One region of the Micromonospora sp. NPDC049366 genome, then DNA from elsewhere that is predicted to be linked to it. Evidence: predicted binding sites of a transcription regulator. Region 1 holds the regulator's gene; each other region holds the start of a gene.
The links. The regulator HrcA, encoded in region 1, represses chaperone genes, less so after heat shock. The targets are predictions, from matches to a motif close to GGTTNGCACNCTCNNNNNGAGNGTGCNAACC.

Region 1 (6,372 bases):
TGCCCGTGTCACGCGACGGGTGACCCCGGAAGTTCTTGACCGGTCAAGCGGTTCTCGCAATTGACATGTCAATCAGGGGTGCGTCGGCCGACCCGGCGACGCGCCCGAGGGGCCCGCCGGCGGCGCGCCGAGCGCCACCGGGGGCCACGGATGGAGGAGAACCATGGGAACGCTGGACGGCAAGGTCGTGCTCATCACCGGCACCGGCGGCGGCGTGGGCCGCGTCGCGGCGCTGGCCTTCGCACGCGAGGGCGCCCGGGTGGTCGGCGCGGACATCCAGGTCGACGGCAACAACGAGACCGCCGAACTGGTCCGCCGCGCGGGCGGCGAGATGACCGCCATCGCGCCGGTCGACCTCACCGACCCGGAGCAGGTACGCCGGTTCGTCGACGAGGCCGCAGCGGCGTACGGCGGGCTCGACGTCGTCTACAACAACGCGGCGGCGCTCCGCTTCGGTCCGATGCCCGACTTCTCGGTCGAGGACTGGCGGGCGACCATCGTCGGCGAACTCGACATTCCCTTCTACGTGTCGAAGTTCGCGTGGCCGCACCTGGTGCGGCGCGGCGGCGGCGTCATCATCAACGCCGCGTCCATGGCCGGCATGATCGGTGGTGCCGTGCCGCCGATGGTCGGGCACGCCGCCGCGAACGCCGGGATCATCGGCATGACCCGGCAGCTCGCGCTGGAGGGCGCTCCGAGCGGGATCCGCGCGGTGGCGATCAGCCCGGGGCCGATCCTGACCCCGGCCAGCGACCGCGACCTGGGCGACAACCAGGCCGCGCGGGACGCGGTCACCGCGAAGACCCTGCTCAAGCGGTTCGCCCGGCCCGAGGAGGTCGCCGAGCTGGTGGTGTTCCTCGCCTCCGACCGCGCCGGCTACATCACCGGCGCGAACTACCCGGTCGACGGCGGCGCGACCGCGTGGTGAGCCGAGCGGCGGCCGGGACGCGGCCCACACGGGCCGCGTCCCGGCCGCCGTCCCGATCCAGTGCCGGGCCGGCCCGGGGTCAGGCGGTGTGATCCCCGTCCGAAGCGGGCACCCACCGCGCCGGCCTCCTGCTCCGGAAGGCCGCCACGCCCTCCCTCCCCTCGTCGGAGAGGAAGTAGGTGGTCGACAGCGCGGCCAGGTCGGCGACCTCGGCCCGCAGGTCGGTGGCCGCGGGGCGGCGCAGCAGCCGCTTCGCCCCGGCCAAGGCGCCGGGGGCGCCGCGCACCAGGGAGGCGCAGTACCGCTCCACCGCGGCGTCCAGCCCGTCGGCCGGCACGGCCGCCGTCACCAGCCCGATCTCGGCGGCCCGCCGGCCATCGAAGGTGTCCCCGGTCAGGTACAGCTCGGCCGCGGCGCGCGGGTGCAGCCGGGGCAGGACGGTCGCCGATATCACCGCCGGGATCACGCCGATCCGCACCTCGGTGAAGGCGAAGGTCGCCTCCTCGGCGCAGACCGCCAGGTCCGCCGCCGCGATCAGACCCAGCCCGCCGGCCCGGGCCGGCCCGGCCACCCGGGCGAGCACCGGCTTCGGGCACTCCCACACCGCGGCCAGCACGTCACCGAGCATCCCGGCCGGCACGGTCCCGCTGGCGTACGCGGCGGCGGTCTCCTTCAGGTCCGCTCCCGAGCAGAAGACCGGCCCGGTGTGGTCGAGCACGACCATCCGGACGGCCTCGTCCGCGACCGCCGCGGCCAGCCCGTCGAGCAGCTGCCTCATCAGCGGCGTGGAGAGCGCGTTGCGGTTGTGCGGGCTGTCCAGGGTGAGGGTGGTCACCCCGCGGGCCGTGGCGACCCGCACGAGCACGTCGGGAGAGGTCATGCCGGGCACACTAGTGGCCATGCCCGGCGTGCTTCCAGAAGGTGAGACGGTCCCCGTCGACGGATCGCTGCCGCCCACGGCGACTGCCGCGGTCGGCGAGCGCGGCTTCGGCGTGTACGTCCACGTGCCGTTCTGCGCCAGCCGCTGCGGCTACTGCGACTTCAACACGTACACGGCCGCGGAGCTCGGCGGCGGGGCGAGTCGGGACGCGTACGCCGACACCGTGCTCGCCGAGCTGCGGCTGGCCGCCCGGGTGCTCGGCGACACCCCGCCGAAGCGGGTCGACACCGTCTTCGTGGGCGGCGGCACCCCCACCCTGCTCCCGCCCGACGACCTGGCCCGGATCCTCGACGCGATCGACCGCACCTGGGGGCTGGCCGCCGACGCCGAGGTGACCACCGAGGCCAACCCCGAGTCGGTCAACCCCGCCTCGCTCAAGACGCTGCGCGCGGCCGGCTACACCCGGATCTCCCTGGGCATGCAGTCCGCCTCGCCCGGGGTGCTGGCGATCCTCGACCGTACGCACAGCGCCGGGCGGGCCACCGCCGCCGCGCTGGAGGCGCGCGACGCCGGTTTCGACCACGTCAACCTGGACCTGATCTACGGGACGCCGGGGGAGAGCGCTGAGGACTTCGCCGCCTCGCTGGACCAGGTGGTGGCCGCGGGCGTCGACCACGTCAGCGCGTACGCCCTGATCGTCGAGGACGGCACCCGGCTCGCCGCCCGGATGCGGCGCGGTGAGCTGGCGTACCCCAGCGACGACGTGGCGGCGGACCGCTACCTGGCGGCGGAGGCCGCGCTCGACGCGGCCGGCTTCTCCTGGTACGAGGTCTCCAACTGGGCCCGTACGCCCGCCGCCCGGTGCCGGCACAACCTGCTCTACTGGAGCGGAGCCGACTGGTGGGGCCTCGGGCCCGGGGCGCACAGCCACGTCGGCGGGGTGCGCTGGTGGAACGTCAAGCACCCGACCGCGTACGCCCAGCGGCTGGCGGCCGGGGCGTCACCCGGCCTGGCCCGGGAGGTGCTGAGCCGGGACGAGGCGCACATGGAGGACGTCATGCTGCGGCTGCGGCTCGCCTCGGGGCTGCCGCTGGACGTGCTCGACGACGCCGGGCGGGCCGGGGCCGAGCGGGCGCTGGCCGACGGGCTGCTCGCCCCGGCCGAGTACGCCGCCGGTCGCGCCGTGCTCACCCTGCGCGGGCGGCTGCTCGCCGACGCCGTCGTGCGTGACCTGCTGCCCTGACCGCGTCGGTCAGGGCAGGCGCGGTGCCCGACCGGCCGGGGGAGCGGCCGGCCGGGGTCACTTCACGAGGTTGACGGACATCGGGTAGCGGTAGAGCTGCCCCTCGTTGGCCTTGATCCCGGCGAGGATGCCGAAGAGCGTGCCGAGGATGACCGCCGCGCCGACACCGAGGAAGCCGATCAGGATGCAGGAGAGCACCCAGCCGACCAGCCCCACGATCGACCAGACCAGTTGGAAGTTGAGCGCCGACACGGCGTGCGCCCGGACGGTCGGTGACTGGTTGCCGCGGGCCAGCAGGGCGACCAGCGGGGCGATCCAGCCGAGGACCCCGGCGCTGAGGAACATGCCGGCGGCACCGCCGAAGTGGGCGACGAGCGCCCAGGTCTTGTCCTCGTTGCCGCCGAACGGGCCCCCGGGGGCGCCGCCGTAACCGCCGCCGTAGCCACCGGTCGGGTAGCCACCGCCCGGCGGGGGGTAGCCGCCACCGGGGGGTGGGTAGCCGCCCGACGACGGTTGGTCACCAGCGGGCGGCGGATAGCCACCGGGTGGGGGATAGCCGCCCGGGCCGGGTGCCCCGGACAGTGGTGCGGTGGGGGGTTCGTCCCCGGCGGACGGGCCGGGGGCGGCCGACGGCGGATACGGCTGGTTGTCGCCGGGCCCTGCGGCGCCGGGAGGGCGAGGTGGTTCAGTCATGAATGTCACGGTAGGGGCCGTCGGCAACGCCGCACCAGAGCGACATCGCCCGGCTCGCCGGTCCGTTCGGCCCGCGTCCCGCGGTGACGTGGGCGGGGCCGCACCGGCGGTCCGTCGTTGATCATCGCGTCGGCGGGCTCGCCGACGTAGACTGGCACTCGCAACAGACGAGTGCCAGGATGTCGTCCGCCGCCGCCCACAGCGGCGGCCGATGCGCGTAGGAGGTGGGGAGGATGGGTCTCGACGACCGGAAGCTCGCCGTGCTCCGCGCGATCGTCGAGGACTACGTCGCGACACAGGAACCGGTCGGCAGCCGCGCGCTGGTCGAGCGCCACCAACTGGGTGTCTCGCCGGCGACGGTCCGCAACGACATGGCGGTGCTCGAGGAGGAGGGCTACATCCGGCAGCCGCACACCAGTGCCGGCCGGGTGCCCACCGACCGCGGCTACCGCCTCTTCGTCGACCGGCTCTCCCGCGTCAAGCCGCTGAGCCCGGCCGAGCGCCGGGCGATCGAGCGCTTCCTGGTCGGCGCCGTCGACCTGGACGACGTGGTGCACCGCACGGTCCGCCTGCTGGCCCAGCTGACCCGGCAGGTCGCCGTCGTGCAATATCCCAGCCTGGCCCGCTCGACGGTCCGCCACCTGGAGCTGGTGCCCATCTCGACCACCCGGCTGATGCTGGTCATGATCGCCGACACCGGGCGGGTCGAGCAGCGGCTCGTCGAGATGCCGGCGCCGATCCTCGCCGACGACGTCACCGACCTGCGCCGGCTGGTCAACGAGAAGCTGGTCGGCAGCCGGTTCTCCGACACGCCGCCGCTGGTGCAGGCGCTGGTCGACGAGGCCCGCCCCGACCAGCGTCCGGCCATGGCGACCCTCGCCACGGTCCTGCTGGAGACGCTGGTCGAGCGCCACGAGGAGCGGATCGCGCTCGCCGGCACGGCCAACCTGACCCGGGGTGGCCTGCTGGATTTCCAGGGCTCGCTGCGGCCGATCCTCGAAGCGCTCGAGGAGGAGGTCGTGCTGCTCAAGCTCATCGGCGAGACCGAGCCCAGCACCACCCGGGTGCTGATCGGCGACGAGAACGAGATCGACAACCTCCGCGCCGCCTCGGTGGTGAGCACCGGCTACGGGCCGGGCGCCACCATCGTCGGTGGCCTGGGGGTGCTGGGGCCGACCCGGATGGACTACCCCGGCACCATCGCCACGGTGCGGGCCGTGGCACGCTACGTGGGCGACCTGCTGGCCCAGAACTGACCGCAGCCAAGGCCGACGACCGGCGCAACGCGAGACGAACATGAGGACACGGAACGCAGTGGCCAGGGACTACTACGGCATTCTCGGTGTGAGCCGGGGAGCCTCCGACGACGAGATCAAGCGCGCCTACCGCAAGCTGGCGCGCCAGTTCCACCCGGACGTCAATCCGGATCCGGAGGCCCAGGAGAAGTTCAAGGACATCAACGCCGCGTACGAGGTCCTCTCGGACGACCGGAAACGGCAGATCGTCGACCTGGGTGGCGACCCGCTCGCCCCGGGTGGCGGGGGCGCCGGCGGCCCGGGTGGCCCCGGCGGCGCCGGCCCGTTCGTCGGGTTCCAGGACATCATGGACGCCTTCTTCGGGGGCGCGGCGGGCGGCTCGCGCGGCCCGCGTCCGCGTACCCGTCCGGGGGCCGACGCGATCCTGCGCCTCGAACTGGACCTGCACGAGACGGCGTTCGGCGTCGAGGCGCCGATCACCGTCGACACGGCCGTCCTCTGCACCACCTGCTCCGGCGCCGGCACGGCGGCGGGCACCCACCTCGCCACCTGCGAGGCGTGCGGCGGTCGCGGTGAGGTGCAGTCGGTGCAGCGCACCTTCCTCGGCCAGGTGGTCTCCGCCCGGCCGTGCACCGTCTGCCAGGGCTACGGCACCACCATCCCGCACCCCTGCCCGACGTGCGCCGGCGACGGCCGGGTGCGTACCCGCCGCTCGCTGACCGTGAAGATCCCGGCGGGCGTCGAGGACGGCATGCGGATCCGACTGGCCCAGCAGGGCGAGGTCGGCCCGGGCGGTGGCACCGCCGGCGACCTCTACGTCGAGATCCACGAGCGGCCACACGACGTCTACTCGCGCAAGGGCGACGACCTGCACTGCCGGGTGACCGTGCCGATGACCGCGGCGGCGCTCGGCACCCGGCTGACGATCAAGACGCTGGACAGCGAGGAGACCGTCGACGTGAAGCCCGGCACGCAGCCGGCCAGCACGCTGCGGCTGCGCGCCCGCGGTGTGCCGCACCTGCGCGGCACCGGCCGGGGTGACCTCTACGTCCACCTCGACGTGCGCACCCCCACCAAGCTCGACGCCGACCAGGAGCGGATGCTGCGGGAGTTCGCCAAGACGCGGGGCGAGGAGGTCGCCGAGCTGAGCAAGCAGGGCGGCTTCTTCTCCCGCATGCGCGACGCCTTCAACGGTCACGCCTGATCCGGCCGGCCTCCATCCTGGCCGTGCCTTGATCCTGGCCTCGCCCTGACGTGGTCGGGTCTTGATGTGGCCTAGCCGCCCCGGCGTCCGTCGGGGCGGCTAGCCTGACCGTCGTGTCCGCGCCACTGTTCCTCGTCGAGTCGCTGCCCACCGCCGATTCCCTGACCC
Region 2 (6,372 bases), on a different contig from region 1:
TAGACGACCTCGATGCCGAGGGCAGCCGCGTCCCGGGGGCTGTTGATGCTCACCGGCTGGCCGTCGAAGCGGAACTCGCCGGCGTCGGTCGAGTAGATGCCGCTGATGCACTTGACCAGGGTCGACTTGCCGGCGCCGTTGTCGCCGACGAGCGCGGTCACCTCGCCCGCGTGGGCGGTGAGGGCGACGTCGCGGAGGACCTGGACGGGACCGAAGCTCTTGTCGATCCCGCGTAGCTCCAGCAGGGGTGTTGCGGACACGGGGGTCTCCTTCGGACGGAGGGGGATCTCGGAGCCCGACCGGCGAGCGCCGCCCGGCACGGGAGGGGAACTCCCGTGCCGGGCGGTGGGCTTCGCCTCGGCGGGTACGTCAGGTCAGCTGATGCCGGCGTCGGTGCAGAGCTTGGCGTAGGCGCCGGTGCAGATCTCCTCCTTGGTGACGAACCCGTCGGCGATGACGTCCTTGACGTTCTCCTTGTAGATCGCCTTCGGGGTCAGCAGCACGGACGCCACGTCCCGGCCGCCCTCGGGGTCCTTGACCGTCTGGCCGGTCTCCTTGCGCTCACCCTTGGCGAGTGCGATGGCCAGGTCGGAGGCGGCCTTGGCCTCCTCGCGGATGGCCTTGTAGACGGTCATGCACTGGTCACCGGCGAGGATGTTCTGCAGGCCCTCGGGGGTGGCGTCCTGACCGGTGACCGGGACCTTCCCGTTCAGGTTGTTCTTCTTGAGGATGGAGATGGCGGCGTTGCCCAGGCCGTCGTTGGCGGCGAGCACACCGTCGATCTTGCCCTTGGCGTTGGTGAGCTGCTGCTCGAAGATCGTGGCGGCGCGGGCGTTGTCCCACTCGGGCACCGAGTCGTCCGCCTGCTTGGTGTACTCCTTGGCGTCGAACTTCGGCTTGAGGATCGAGTCGTACCCGTTCTTGAACAGCGTCGCGTTGTTGTCGGTGGGGGAGCCGTTGAGGTAGACGACGGACGGGTTCTTCACGCCCTTGTCGGTGAGGCACTTGACCAGGCCCTCGCCCTGGAGCTTGCCGACGGCCTCGTTGTCGAAGCTCACGTAGTACTGGGCCGAGCCGCCGAGGGTGAGCCGGTCGTAGTCGATGGTCGCGACGCCCTGGGACTTCGCCTTGTCCAGCACGGCCTTGCCGGTGCCGGAGTCCAGGTTGACGATCATCAGGGCGGTGACGCCGTTGGTGATCATCTGGTCGGCGATGGTCTGGAACTGGGTCTTGTCGCCCTGGGCGTTCTGGATGTCGTACTGGACGCCGGCGGCCTTGAACGCCTCTTCCAGGAACTTGCGGTCCGCGCCCTCCCAGCGGGCGGAGGACTTGCTGTCCGGGAGGATCACGCCGATCTTCGGAGTCTTGTCCGAGCCGGCCTGCCCGCCGTCACCGGAGTTGTCGCCGCACGCGGCCATGCTGCCGGTGGCCAGGAGGCCCACGGCGGCGAAGGTGAGGAGCCCCTTACGCATGTGCAGGGTCCTTTCGGGGTGGGGGATTGGTGTTTGTTTTTGTTGTGCCCGGCAACGTATTCCCGGTCACACCTGGGGCACAAGAGCGCCGAGGTGGCGAGTTTGTTGGGGCCGGTAACAATTCGGCAACGCGCCCGTCACTCCCAGGTCACCAACTACGAAAACGTTCTCCATCCGTCGCTGCCGCTCCGGAGGAAACCCCCATTCCCCGTGGTGACGGCCGCCCGTGACGGGCGTCATGGGTCCGACGGGTCACGGCGGAGCGATCTGTCCACAATGGAGATCTTTGGCCGGCGGGAATGTCCGTCCCGGGGTCGGCCCGGCGGCGCCGGGCGGTCAGCGGGTGGCGAGCGAGGCGGTCCGCGCGTCGGTCAGCGCGACCAGGTCGGCCGGGGCCAGTTCGAGCTGGAGGCCGCGCCGTCCGGCCGAGACGTACACGGTGACGAAGTCCAACGCCGACGCGTCGAGCACGGTGGGCAGCCGCTTGCGCTGACCGAGCGGGCTGATTCCGCCGCGTACGTAGCCGGTGGCCCGCTCGGCGAGCACCCGGTCCGCGAGCGCCGCCCGCTTGCCGCCCACGGCCGCCGCCAGCGCCTTGAGGTCCAGCTCACCCGTCACCGGCACGACCGCGACGGTGAGCGCCCCGTCGACCTCGGTGACCAGCGACTTGAAGACCCGCTCCGGGGGCACGCCGAGGGCCGCCGCGACGAGCGCGCCGTAGTTGGCGGCGTCCGGGTCCACGGTGTACGGGTGCGTGCGGTGAGCGATCTTCCGCTTCGCCAGCAGTGCCGTCGCCGGTGTGCCCTGTCCCGCCACGATCAACAACCTAGCCGGCCACCGGTTGACACACCAGGACGGTCGGCGCCCCGGCGACCCGGGTGAGCACCAGACTCGCCGGGGCGGCACCGGCCAGCCGCAGGTCCCGCCGGAGCTGCTCCGGCGTCAGTGCCGAACCGCGCTTGAGGATCTCCACCCGGCCGACGCCCCGCTCGCGCAGCAGCGCCCGCAGTCGCTTGAGGGAGAACGGCAGCACGTCGGTCACCTCCAGGCAGCGGGTGAACGGGCTGGTCGCCGGGGTGTCCGCGTACAGGTAGGCGATCTCCGGGTCGCCCAGCGTGGCGTCGAGGCGGTCGGCCAGTTCGGCGACCAGGTGGGCGCGGACCACGGCCGGGTCGGGGTCGTGCAGGAAACGCCGTACCGGGCCGACCGTCGCCTCGCGGTCGCCTCCACCGGTGAGCTGCTCGACGACGGAGGTCGACCCACCGGCCGGCGGCTCCGGCCGGAGCAGGGTGGCCCGACGGGGCACCTCGGCGAGCCGACCGCACCACAGCGCCGCCTCGACCAGGTCGCCGTCGACGCCGACCCACTCGGCCTCGGCTCCGGCGGGGATGAGCGCGTGGTCGATTCCGGGGGCCACCTTCACCACCGTGCGGGGTGCCCGCTCGGCCAGGCCGACGACGAAGTCCCACGGCGGCGAGTAGGCGCTCGGGTCGAAGATCCGTCGGCCGGTGCCGGAGGACCGCCGCGCCGGATCGCAGAACACCGCGTCGACCCGGCTCACGTCGAACGCGGTGGCGTCGCCGCACTCCACGGTCACCAGTTCGGCCAGCCCGGCCGCCGCCACGTTGGCGGTCGCTATGGCCGCGGTCAGCGGGTCGGCTTCGACCGCGTACACCCGGATGCCGGCCCGTGCCGCGGCGAGCGCGTCGGCGCCCAGCCCGCAACCCAGGTCGGCGAGCGTGCCCACCCCCGCGGCGCGCAGCCGCGCGGCCCGCCGGTCGGCGACCACCCGGCGGGTGGCCTGCTCCAGACCGGGCCGGGTGAAGAACATGTCGGCGGCGGCCGGCCCGAACTTGCCGGTCGCCCGGCGGCGCAGCTCGGCCTGGGTCAGCGCGGCCGCCGCCAGGCCCGCCGGCACGCCGGCCGCGCGCAGGGCCGACGCCGCGGCCAGCGGGTCGCCGCCGGCCACCCGGGCCGCCGCGTCGAGCGCGGTCGTCCCCTCGGGGGTACGCAGTGCGGCCAGCTGGTCGAGATCCACCCGCTCATTGTCCGGCCCCGGCCGGGGCGACCGGACCGGGGTGCGTCAGCGCGGGGCGAGGTCGGGCGCGACACGGGTTCGAGGGCGTTGGCACTCTCCTTGACGGAGTGCTAGCCACGGAATAACCTGCGATTAGCACTCTCACCCTGAGGGTGCCAGCTTCCGGGTCGCTCGGCCCGGGCGCTGAACGCCAGGCGGACCGGCACCCGCGACGACGGCCCCGCCCGGTGGCATGTGGCAGATTGACGCTGGTCGGCCCTGGTCGACCAGCACAGAAACCAGTACCCCAGGAGGGTATGCCCGTGACTACCGCGACCAAGGTTGCGATCAAGCCGCTCGAGGACCGGATCGTGGTCCAGGCGAACGAGGCTGAGACCACCACGGCGTCGGGCATCGTGATCCCCGACACCGCCAAGGAGAAGCCGCAGGAGGGCACCGTCCTCGCTGTCGGCCCGGGCCGGATCGACGACAACGGCAACCGTGTCCCGCTCGACGTCAAGGTCGGCGACACCGTTCTCTACTCGAAGTACGGCGGCACCGAGGTCAAGTACGCGGGCGAGGAGTACCTGGTGCTCTCCGCTCGTGACGTCCTCGCGGTCATCGAGAAGTAAGCAACCGATCAGTGTTCGGTGCCCCGGTCCGGCTCGCCGGGCCGGGGCGCCGTCGCTTGAAGGGACATTCATGGCGAAGATCCTGAGCTTCTCGGACGACGCCCGGCACCTGCTGGAGCACGGTGTCAACGCCCTCGCGGACGCGGTCAAGGTCACCCTCGGCCCGCGCGGGCGCAACGTCGTCCTGGACAAGAAATTCGGTGCGCCGACGATCACCAACGATGGCGTGACCATCGCCAAGGAGATCGAGCTCACCAACCCGTACGAGAACCTCGGCGCGCAGCTGGTCAAGGAGGTGGCGACCAAGACCAACGACGTCGCCGGCGACGGGACCACCACCGCGACCGTGCTGGCCCAGGCGATGGTCCGCGAGGGCCTGCGCAACGTGGCCGCCGGCGCCAACCCGACCGGTCTCAAGCGGGGCATCGACGCGGCGGCCAACAAGGTCTCCGAGGCGCTGCTCGGCCGGGCCGTCGAGGTGGCCGGCAAGGAGTCGATCGCGCACGTCGCGACCGTCTCCGCGCAGGACGCCACCATCGGTGACCTGATCGCCGAGGCGATGGAGCGGGTCGGCCGCGACGGTGTCATCACCGTCGAGGAGGGCTCCACCCTCGCCACCGAACTGGACGTGACCGAGGGTCTCCAGTTCGACAAGGGCTTCATCTCCCCGAACTTCGTCACCGACGCGGAGGCGCAGGAGTCCGTCCTGGAGGACGCGTACATCCTGATCACCACGCAGAAGATCTCCGCGATCGAGGAGCTGCTGCCGCTGCTGGAGAAGGTCCTGCAGAACAGCAAGCCGCTGCTGATCATCGCCGAGGACGTGGAGGGCCAGGCGCTCTCCACCCTGGTGGTCAACTCGATCCGCAAGACCCTCAAGGTCTGCGCGGTCAAGGCCCCCGGTTTCGGCGACCGGCGCAAGGCGATGCTCCAGGACATGGCGATCATCACCGGTGCCGAGCTGATCGCTCCGGAGCTGGGCTACAAGCTCGACCAGGTCGGCCTGGAGGTGCTGGGCACCGCCCGCCGCGTCGTGGTCGACAAGGACAACACCACGATCGTCGACGGCGGCGGCCAGTCCGCCGACGTCGCGGACCGGGTGGCCCAGATCCGCAAGGAGATCGAGGCCTCGGACTCCGAGTGGGACCGGGAGAAGCTCGCCGAGCGGCTGGCGAAGCTCTCCGGCGGCATCGCCGTCATCAAGGCCGGCGGCGCGACCGAGGTCGAGATGAAGGAGCGCAAGCACCGCATCGAGGACGCGATCGCCGCCACCAAGGCCGCCGTCGAGGAGGGTACGGTGCCCGGCGGTGGCGCCGCCCTGGCGCAGATCCTGCCGGCGCTCGACGACGACCTCGGCTTCACCGGTGACGAGAAGGTCGGTGTCTCGATCGTCCGCAAGGCGCTGGTCGAGCCGCTGCGCTGGATCGCCCAGAACGCCGGCCACGACGGCTACGTGGTGGTGCAGAAGGTCGCCGCCGCCGACTGGGGCAACGGCCTCAACGCCGCCACCGGCGAGTACGTCGACCTGGCCAAGGCCGGCATCCTGGACCCGGTGAAGGTGACCCGCAACGCGGTCTCCAACGCCGCCTCCATCGCCGGCCTGCTGCTCACCACGGAGAGCCTCGTGGTGGAGAAGCCGGCCGAGCCGGAGCCGGCCGCCGCCGGTGGGCACGGCCACTCGCACGGCCACGGCCACCAGCACGGCCCGGGCTTCTGACCCACGTCGTACGCCCGATCGGGGCACACCGCCACCCGGCGGTGTGCCCCGACCCGTCGGTGGGTCCTTACCGAACGCTGACGTCACTACCGGTTGGCCCGGATGATCGGAAACACTGGGCCGCATGAGCTCCACGACACGCGGGTACGCCGCCCTGGCCGGGATCACCGCCGCCGCGGTGGCGATCGGCACCGCGGAACTGGTCGCCGTGCTGGCCGGCCCCCGCTCGGCGCCGCTGGTCGCGGTCGGCGGTGTGGTCGTCGACACCGTGCCCGAGCCGCTGAAGCAGTTCGCGATCGACGTCTTCGGCCGATCCGACAAGATCGCCCTGCTGACCGGCACCGGGCTGCTGCTCGCGGCCTTCGCGGCGCTGATCGGCCTGCTCGCCGTACGCCGACTGGTGGTCGGCCTCGCCGGCATCGCCGCCTTCGGCGCGGTCGGGGTGGCCGCCGCCCTGACCCGGCCCGGCGCGGACGCCGGCTATGCCCTGCCCACGCTGATCGGCGCCGGGCTCGGCGCGCTGGTCCTGTGGGC
Region 3 (6,372 bases), on a different contig from region 1:
GTGGTGCGTACGCCGACCATCGTGAAGCTCGCCGCGGACGACACGGCGACCTACGGGCGGGAGTGGTTCGGGCCGATCGCGTTCGCCATCGCCACCGACTCCACCGCGCACAGCCTGGAGATCATGCGGAAGACGGTCGGCGAGAAGGGCGCGCTCACCGCCGGGGTCTACTCCACCGACGAGGCGATCCTGGACGCCGCCGAGGACGTGGCGATCGAGGTCGGCGTGCACCTGTCGTGCAACCTGACCGGCGGGGTGTTCGTGAACCAGTCGGCCGCGTTCTCCGACTTCCACGGCAGCGGTGCCAACGCGGCCGCGAACGCGGCCCTCACCGATGGCGCGTACGTGGCGAACCGGTTCCGCATCGTCCAGTCACGCCGCCACGCCTGACCCCACCCCCCCCGGATCACCCCCCGGGCCGCCGTTGATCATGAAGTTGTTGCCGCGACACGCCGCGACACGCCGTGGCTGCGCGCGACAACTTCATGATCAACGCGGCTGGGGCGGGCGGCCGTCAGGCCGGGCGGCGCATTCGCAGCTCGGTCAGGGCGGGGATGGTGGGGTGCGGCACCCGCACGCCGGTGTCCACGAAGCCCAGCCGCTGGTAGGCGCGGTAAGCCCGGTCGTTGCCGACCACGACCTCCATCATCAGCTCCGGCCGGCCACACGCGCGCGACCAGGCGGCCACCGCGTCGACCAACTCGCCCAGCAGCCCGCCGCCCCGCCAGGCAGGGGTGATGTAGACGGCGTAGATGACGGTCAGGCCCGGCTCGCTCGGGGTGACCGTGCCCCCGGCGTGCCCGACCAGCCGGCCTCCCGGGTCGGCGATGAACTGCGCCGTGTCCGAGCCCTGCGAGGTGTACGCGACCCGGGCGGCGTACTCGGCGTGCGGGCGGGCCGCCGCGTCGGCGAGGGTCTCCAGGAAGGCCAGCGGCGCGTCGGCGAGCATCTCCAGCCGTAGCGCCCGCATCCGTGCGGCGTCGGCGGGCCGGACCCGCCGGATCTCCGCCTGCTGTCGGCGTCGGCTCGGAGCGGTCATCATGCCCGCATGCGTACCACAGTGCCCGGCGGTGGTTCCCGCCGCGCCGGCCGCCACGGGCCGGTCTCCGGCAGGCGGGCTCGCACGGTGGGCCGGCTACCCGCGCGGGACGGCCCCGCGGGGTCGATCGGCCGGCGGCTGTCCCGACGTCTGCTCCGGGGTCCGCACGCCGGTTCCCACCCGGTCCGCTCCCGGTGACGGCAATCATCGGCATGAATCAGCCGCATCGACGAGCCGCCTGACCACGGCCGTCCGGAACAGGGCCGGGGCGTACCGGAATATGCCCGATTTGTGGTCGTGCACGGTCGTCACGCCTCGTGTAGCGTGCGATTTCGGTCACCGGAAATTCAGCGGCCGTCGCCGATCGCTGGGCCGGTGGTGCGGGGTGCCGGCGTGCCGGCAGCCCGGTTGTGGAGCGCCGCGCAGAGTGAGGAAGTGCACCGTGGCACAGGGCACCGTGAAGTGGTTCAACGCCGAAAAGGGCTACGGCTTCATCGCCGTCGACGGCGGGCAGGATGTCTTCGTCCACTTCTCCGCGATCGAGATGGACGGCTACAAGGCGTTGGACGACGGCCAGCGGGTCGAGTTCGAGATCGCCCAGGGCCAGAAGGGCCCCCAGGCCGAGCGCGTGCGCGTCATCGGCTGACCGGCCCCGTCGGCCGGGCGACCCTGGGCGGGTCCGACCGGTGTCAGTGCCGGTCGCCGTCAGACCGGCCGGACGGGGGCTGCGCCGCAGGGCGGTCAGCCGGGAAGATCGTGAGCCGTACCCAGCTGTCGCTGAGGAGGGTTCATGTCCGACCAGCCACCCCCGGCTGCCCCGCCCCCGGGCCCGTCCGATCCGTCCGGTGCCCCGCCTCCGTGGGGCCCCACGGCGCCGCACGGCGACCAACCGGGCGAAGATCCGACCGTGTCGCAGGGGCAGGCCGGCCCGCAGCCGGGCTGGGGCCCGGCCGCGCCGCAGGGCCAGCCGGGCTGGGGCCCGGCCGCGCCGCAGGGCCAGCCGGGCTGGGGCCCGGCCGCGCCGCAGGGCCAGCCGGGCTGGGATCCGACCGTCCCGCAGGGCTGGGGTCCACCGCCCGGTGTGCCGACGGCCGGTTACCCGGCTGGCGCCGGCTATCCGCCGGGCGCCGCCTATCCGCCGGGTGCAGGTTTCCCGCCGGGCGTCCCCTACGGCGGCCAGCACTGGTATCCGGGTATGTCGGCGCCGGGCTGGCACTCGCCGGGCCTCGACCCCTCCGACCCGCTGGTCACCGCACCCGGCCTCGGGCTGGCCGGGTGGTTCGACCGCTGCCTGGGCGCGGTCCGGCGCGGCTGGCGGATCCTGCTGCCCATTCTCCTGCTCACCCAGGTGCTGCCCGCGGCGGCGCTGTCGGTGCTCTCCTACGGGATCGACCCGAGCGCCGAGTGGGAGGCCTCGACCGGCGGTGACCCGGCGGCGCTGCCCGACAACTTCGTCAGCGATCTCGGCACGATGCTCCTGGTGTTGATCGGCGGGAGTCTCGTGCTCGGGTTCGTGCAGGGCCTCGGCTGGGCGGCCGGCACCTGGGTGGTCACCCGCCAGGCCGCCGGGGAGCCCGTCGCTCTGGGCGCCGCGCTGCGGTACGGCCTGCGCCGGGCCCTCGGCCTCTGGGGCTGGACCCTGCTGATCGCCGTCCTCGTCGGCCTCGGCTTCTGCTTCTGCGTTCTCCCCGGCGTCTACCTCGCGTTCGCGCTCAGCATGGCCGGGCCGGTCTACCTGTACGAGCGGGACAACCCCATCGGCCGGTCGTTCCGGATGTTCCACGACCGGCTGGGGATGCTCCTGGGCCGGGTGGCGCTGGTGTTCGGTGCGGTGATCGTGTTCGGCTTCGTCGTCTCGATGCTGGAGGGCGTCGGCACGGCCCTGTTCGGCACGGATCCGTTCGGCAGCGCCGGGTCGGCGGCGGGCGTGGTGGCCGTGATCGCGGTCACCGCCGTGCTGACCCTGCCCGCCCATCTTGCGCAGCTCGTGGGGCTGGTCGTGACGTACGCCGAGCAACGGGGGCAGGAGGCGCCGGTGAACAGCGCCCGCCTGGCCGCGGAACTCGGCTGAGCGGGGCGGTCGTGCTTGCACTCGGCATGGGAGAGTGCTAAACAAGTCATTGGCACTCGCATACCGTGAGTGCCAATGGTCGGGACGGTGGGGCCAGGTTGCGCCGGCATGGAGACGCCGGGGCGACACATGGCCGGTCGTCGCGGGCTATCCGGCCCGGCCGAAGGACGTCGTCGTCGCCAGGTGGCGACGTCCCAAGGTGCGTACACCAGGCGGCCCATCCGGGACACACACTCGGGTGGCCCGTGAGTGTCCAGGAGGACAACGCCGTATGGCCAAGATGATCGCGTTCGACGAAGAGGCGCGCCGCGGCCTCGAGCGGGGCATGAACCAGCTCGCTGACGCCGTCAAGGTGACCCTCGGCCCCAAGGGCCGCAACGTCGTGCTCGAGAAGAAGTGGGGTGCCCCCACCATCACCAACGATGGTGTGAGCATCGCCAAGGAGATCGAGCTCGAGGACCCCTACGAGAAGATCGGCGCCGAGCTGGTCAAGGAGGTCGCCAAGAAGACCGACGACGTGGCCGGTGACGGCACGACGACGGCGACCGTCCTGGCCCAGGCCCTGGTCCGTGAGGGTCTGCGCAACGTGGCCGCCGGCGCCAACCCGATGGCCCTGAAGCGGGGCATCGAGGCGGCCGTGGCCAGCGTCTCGGAGGAGCTGCTGAAGCTCGCCAAGGACGTGGAGACCAAGGAGCAGATCGCCTCCACCGCCTCCATCTCGGCTGGTGACACCAGCGTCGGCGAGATCATCGCCGAGGCGATGGACAAGGTCGGCAAGGAAGGCGTCATCACCGTCGAGGAGAGCAACACCTTCGGCCTGGAGCTCGAGCTCACCGAGGGCATGCGCTTCGACAAGGGCTACATCTCCGCGTACTTCATGACCGACCCGGAGCGTATGGAGGCCGTCTTCGACGACCCGTACATCCTGATCGTCAACAGCAAGATCTCGTCGGTGAAGGACCTGCTCCCGATCCTCGAGAAGGTCATGCAGTCGGGCAAGCCGCTGCTGATCATCGCCGAGGACCTGGAGGGCGAGGCCCTGGCCACCCTGGTGGTCAACAAGGTCCGGGGCACCTTCAAGTCGGTCGCCGTCAAGGCGCCGGGCTTCGGTGACCGCCGCAAGGCCATGCTCACCGACATCGCCATCCTCACCGGTGGTCAGGTCATCAGCGAGGAGGTCGGCCTCAAGCTCGACGCCGCCGGTCTCGACATGCTGGGCCACGCCCGCAAGGTCGTGGTGACCAAGGACGAGACCACCATCGTCGACGGCGCCGGTGACGCCGAGCAGATCCAGGGCCGGGTCAACCAGATCCGGGCCGAGATCGAGAAGAGCGACTCCGACTACGACCGGGAGAAGCTGCAGGAGCGGCTGGCCAAGCTGGCCGGCGGTGTTGCGGTGATCAAGGTCGGCGCGGCCACCGAGGTCGAGCTGAAGGAGCGCAAGCACCGCATCGAGGACGCCGTCCGCAACGCGAAGGCCGCCGTCGAGGAGGGCATCGTCCCGGGTGGTGGCGTCGCGCTGGTGCAGGCCGGCAAGACCGCCTTCGACAAGCTGGACCTGGTCGGCGACGAGGCGACCGGCGCGCAGATCGTCAAGATCGCGCTGGACGCCCCGCTGCGGCAGATCGCCGTCAACGCCGGCCTTGAGGGCGGCGTCGTGGTGGAGAAGGTTCGCAACCTGGAGGCCGGCCACGGCCTCAACGCCGCCAACGGCGAGTACGTCGACCTGCTGGCCGCGGGCATCATCGACCCGGCCAAGGTGACCCGCTCGGCGCTGCAGAACGCGTCGTCGATCGCGGCGCTGTTCCTCACCACCGAGGCCGTCGTCGCGGACAAGCCGGAGAAGACCCCGGCCGCCCCGGCTGGCCCGGGTGGCGGGGACATGGACTTCTGAGTCCAGTTCCGACCGGGAACGGGGCGGGCCGCTGATGCGGCCCGCCCCGTTCGTCGTCACCGGTCAGGTCGGCAGCGGACGCTGGTTGCGCCGTTTATGCACCCGGTCGTACGGGGCGGGGAGCTGGATCGGCGCGTCCACCATCTCGACGGGCTCCTCGGCCGCGTGGTCGCCGGTGTCGGTCATCTCCGCCAGTTGCTCGGCGTCGCCGTAGTCCAGCCGGTCGATGGGCAGGTGGCCGGGCAGATCGCCGGTCGGCGGCGTCCAGGCGACGGGCCCGACGTCCTCGGCGTGTTCGTCGTCCGTGGTGGTCATGGCTGCCTCCTCTACCGAAACGGTAGGGGGCGTCAATGGCCGGTACGGCCGAACGGCGTTATCGGGATCTATGCACCCTTTGCCCGTTAGCTACCGATCCAGCGTCCGCCGGTAGAGGAAGAACACCCGCTCGATGTGAGCGCCCGCGCTGCCCGAATAGAACGGCACCGGCCCCACCCAGCCGATCTGCGCCGACGGGAGACCGGCGTCGTGCTGGTCACGAAGGCAGCGGCGCAGCAGGACACCGCCGATCCCCGAGCCCTCGGCCGCCGGGGCGGTGCCCATCGGCCCGAACCAGCTGGGCCGCGACGACCCGTACGCGGCGAAGCCCAGCACCGCCCCGTCCCGCTCCGCCAGGTGACAGCCGGCTCCGGGCCGGCCGACCGACTCCGTCAGCTCCGCGTCCCAGCTGCCGCCGAACGTGCTCCGGGCGAACTCCGTCAACGCGGGCACGTCGGCCGGCTCCGCCCGGCGTACGGTCACGCCCTGGCCGGCCAACCGCTGCTCCGCGGCCTCCGTCGACCGCAGCGCCGGCGAACCGTCGTACGACAGGTCGGCGGTCATGTTCCAGGCGGTCCGGTCCTGCCGGTAGCCGAGCGCCAGGGCGGCGCAGACCGCCGGGGTGTACCGGACGTCGATGCCCGGCCACGCGTAGTACGGCGGGTTGCCCGCCAACAACACCTCGGTCGCGCCCCGGTCGCCGAGCCGGCGCTCGGCCGCGCGGATCAGCGCCCGCCCGACGCCCCGACGGCGGTGCACCGGCGCCACCGCGACCAGGTCGACGTGCCCGAGACCGGGCTCGGCCGCCGACATCGACCCGATCAGCGCCCCCACCAGTTCGCCCTCCCGGTACGCGCCCAGCGCGACCACGGGTCGCGCGACGGCGGCCCGGGCCCAGAGGGTGTCCACGACGACCGCCGCCTCGGCGGCGTCCTCGGGCAGGTCGAGCGCCTCGGCGCAGAGCCGGGCCACGGCGGGTGCCAGATCGGCGGTGAGGTCGTCGACGGTGATCTCCGCGTCCATGGTCGCCGACCTTAGATCACCGGCACCGGA

Region 2: a site for HrcA is predicted at 3,641-3,671, ahead of groES (co-chaperone GroES). Genes of this name have one in related genera too.
Region 3: a site for HrcA is predicted at 3,158-3,188, ahead of groL (chaperonin GroEL). Genes of this name have one in related genera too.

Annotation. Positions count from the first base shown of each region.
Region 1 is NZ_JBITMV010000016.1:153,336-159,707, reverse strand. It holds gene ACIBTV_RS22940 (SDR family NAD(P)-dependent oxidoreductase) at 164-928, shown strand; gene ACIBTV_RS22935 (enoyl-CoA hydratase-related protein) at 1,008-1,808, opposite strand; gene hemW (radical SAM family heme chaperone HemW) at 1,828-3,051, shown strand; gene ACIBTV_RS22925 (DUF4870 domain-containing protein) at 3,109-3,744, opposite strand; gene hrcA (heat-inducible transcriptional repressor HrcA) at 3,978-5,000, shown strand; gene dnaJ (molecular chaperone DnaJ) at 5,059-6,204, shown strand; gene ACIBTV_RS22910 (16S rRNA (uracil(1498)-N(3))-methyltransferase) at 6,318-6,372, shown strand, end outside.
Region 2 is NZ_JBITMV010000001.1:623,508-629,879, forward strand. It holds gene ACIBTV_RS03005 (ATP-binding cassette domain-containing protein) at 1-260, opposite strand, end outside; gene ACIBTV_RS03010 (sugar ABC transporter substrate-binding protein) at 375-1,472, opposite strand; gene ybaK (Cys-tRNA(Pro) deacylase) at 1,809-2,288, opposite strand; gene ACIBTV_RS03020 (methyltransferase domain-containing protein) at 2,299-3,510, opposite strand; gene groES (co-chaperone GroES) at 3,807-4,121, shown strand; gene groL (chaperonin GroEL) at 4,192-5,838, shown strand; gene ACIBTV_RS03035 (molybdopterin-dependent oxidoreductase) at 6,185-6,372, shown strand, end outside.
Region 3 is NZ_JBITMV010000001.1:297,266-303,637, forward strand. It holds gene paaN (phenylacetic acid degradation protein PaaN) at 1-390, shown strand, start outside; gene ACIBTV_RS01370 (GNAT family N-acetyltransferase) at 515-1,042, opposite strand; gene ACIBTV_RS01375 (cold-shock protein) at 1,482-1,685, shown strand; gene ACIBTV_RS01380 (hypothetical protein) at 1,947-3,110, shown strand; gene groL (chaperonin GroEL) at 3,382-5,004, shown strand; gene ACIBTV_RS01390 (hypothetical protein) at 5,068-5,319, opposite strand; gene ACIBTV_RS01395 (GNAT family N-acetyltransferase) at 5,410-6,342, opposite strand.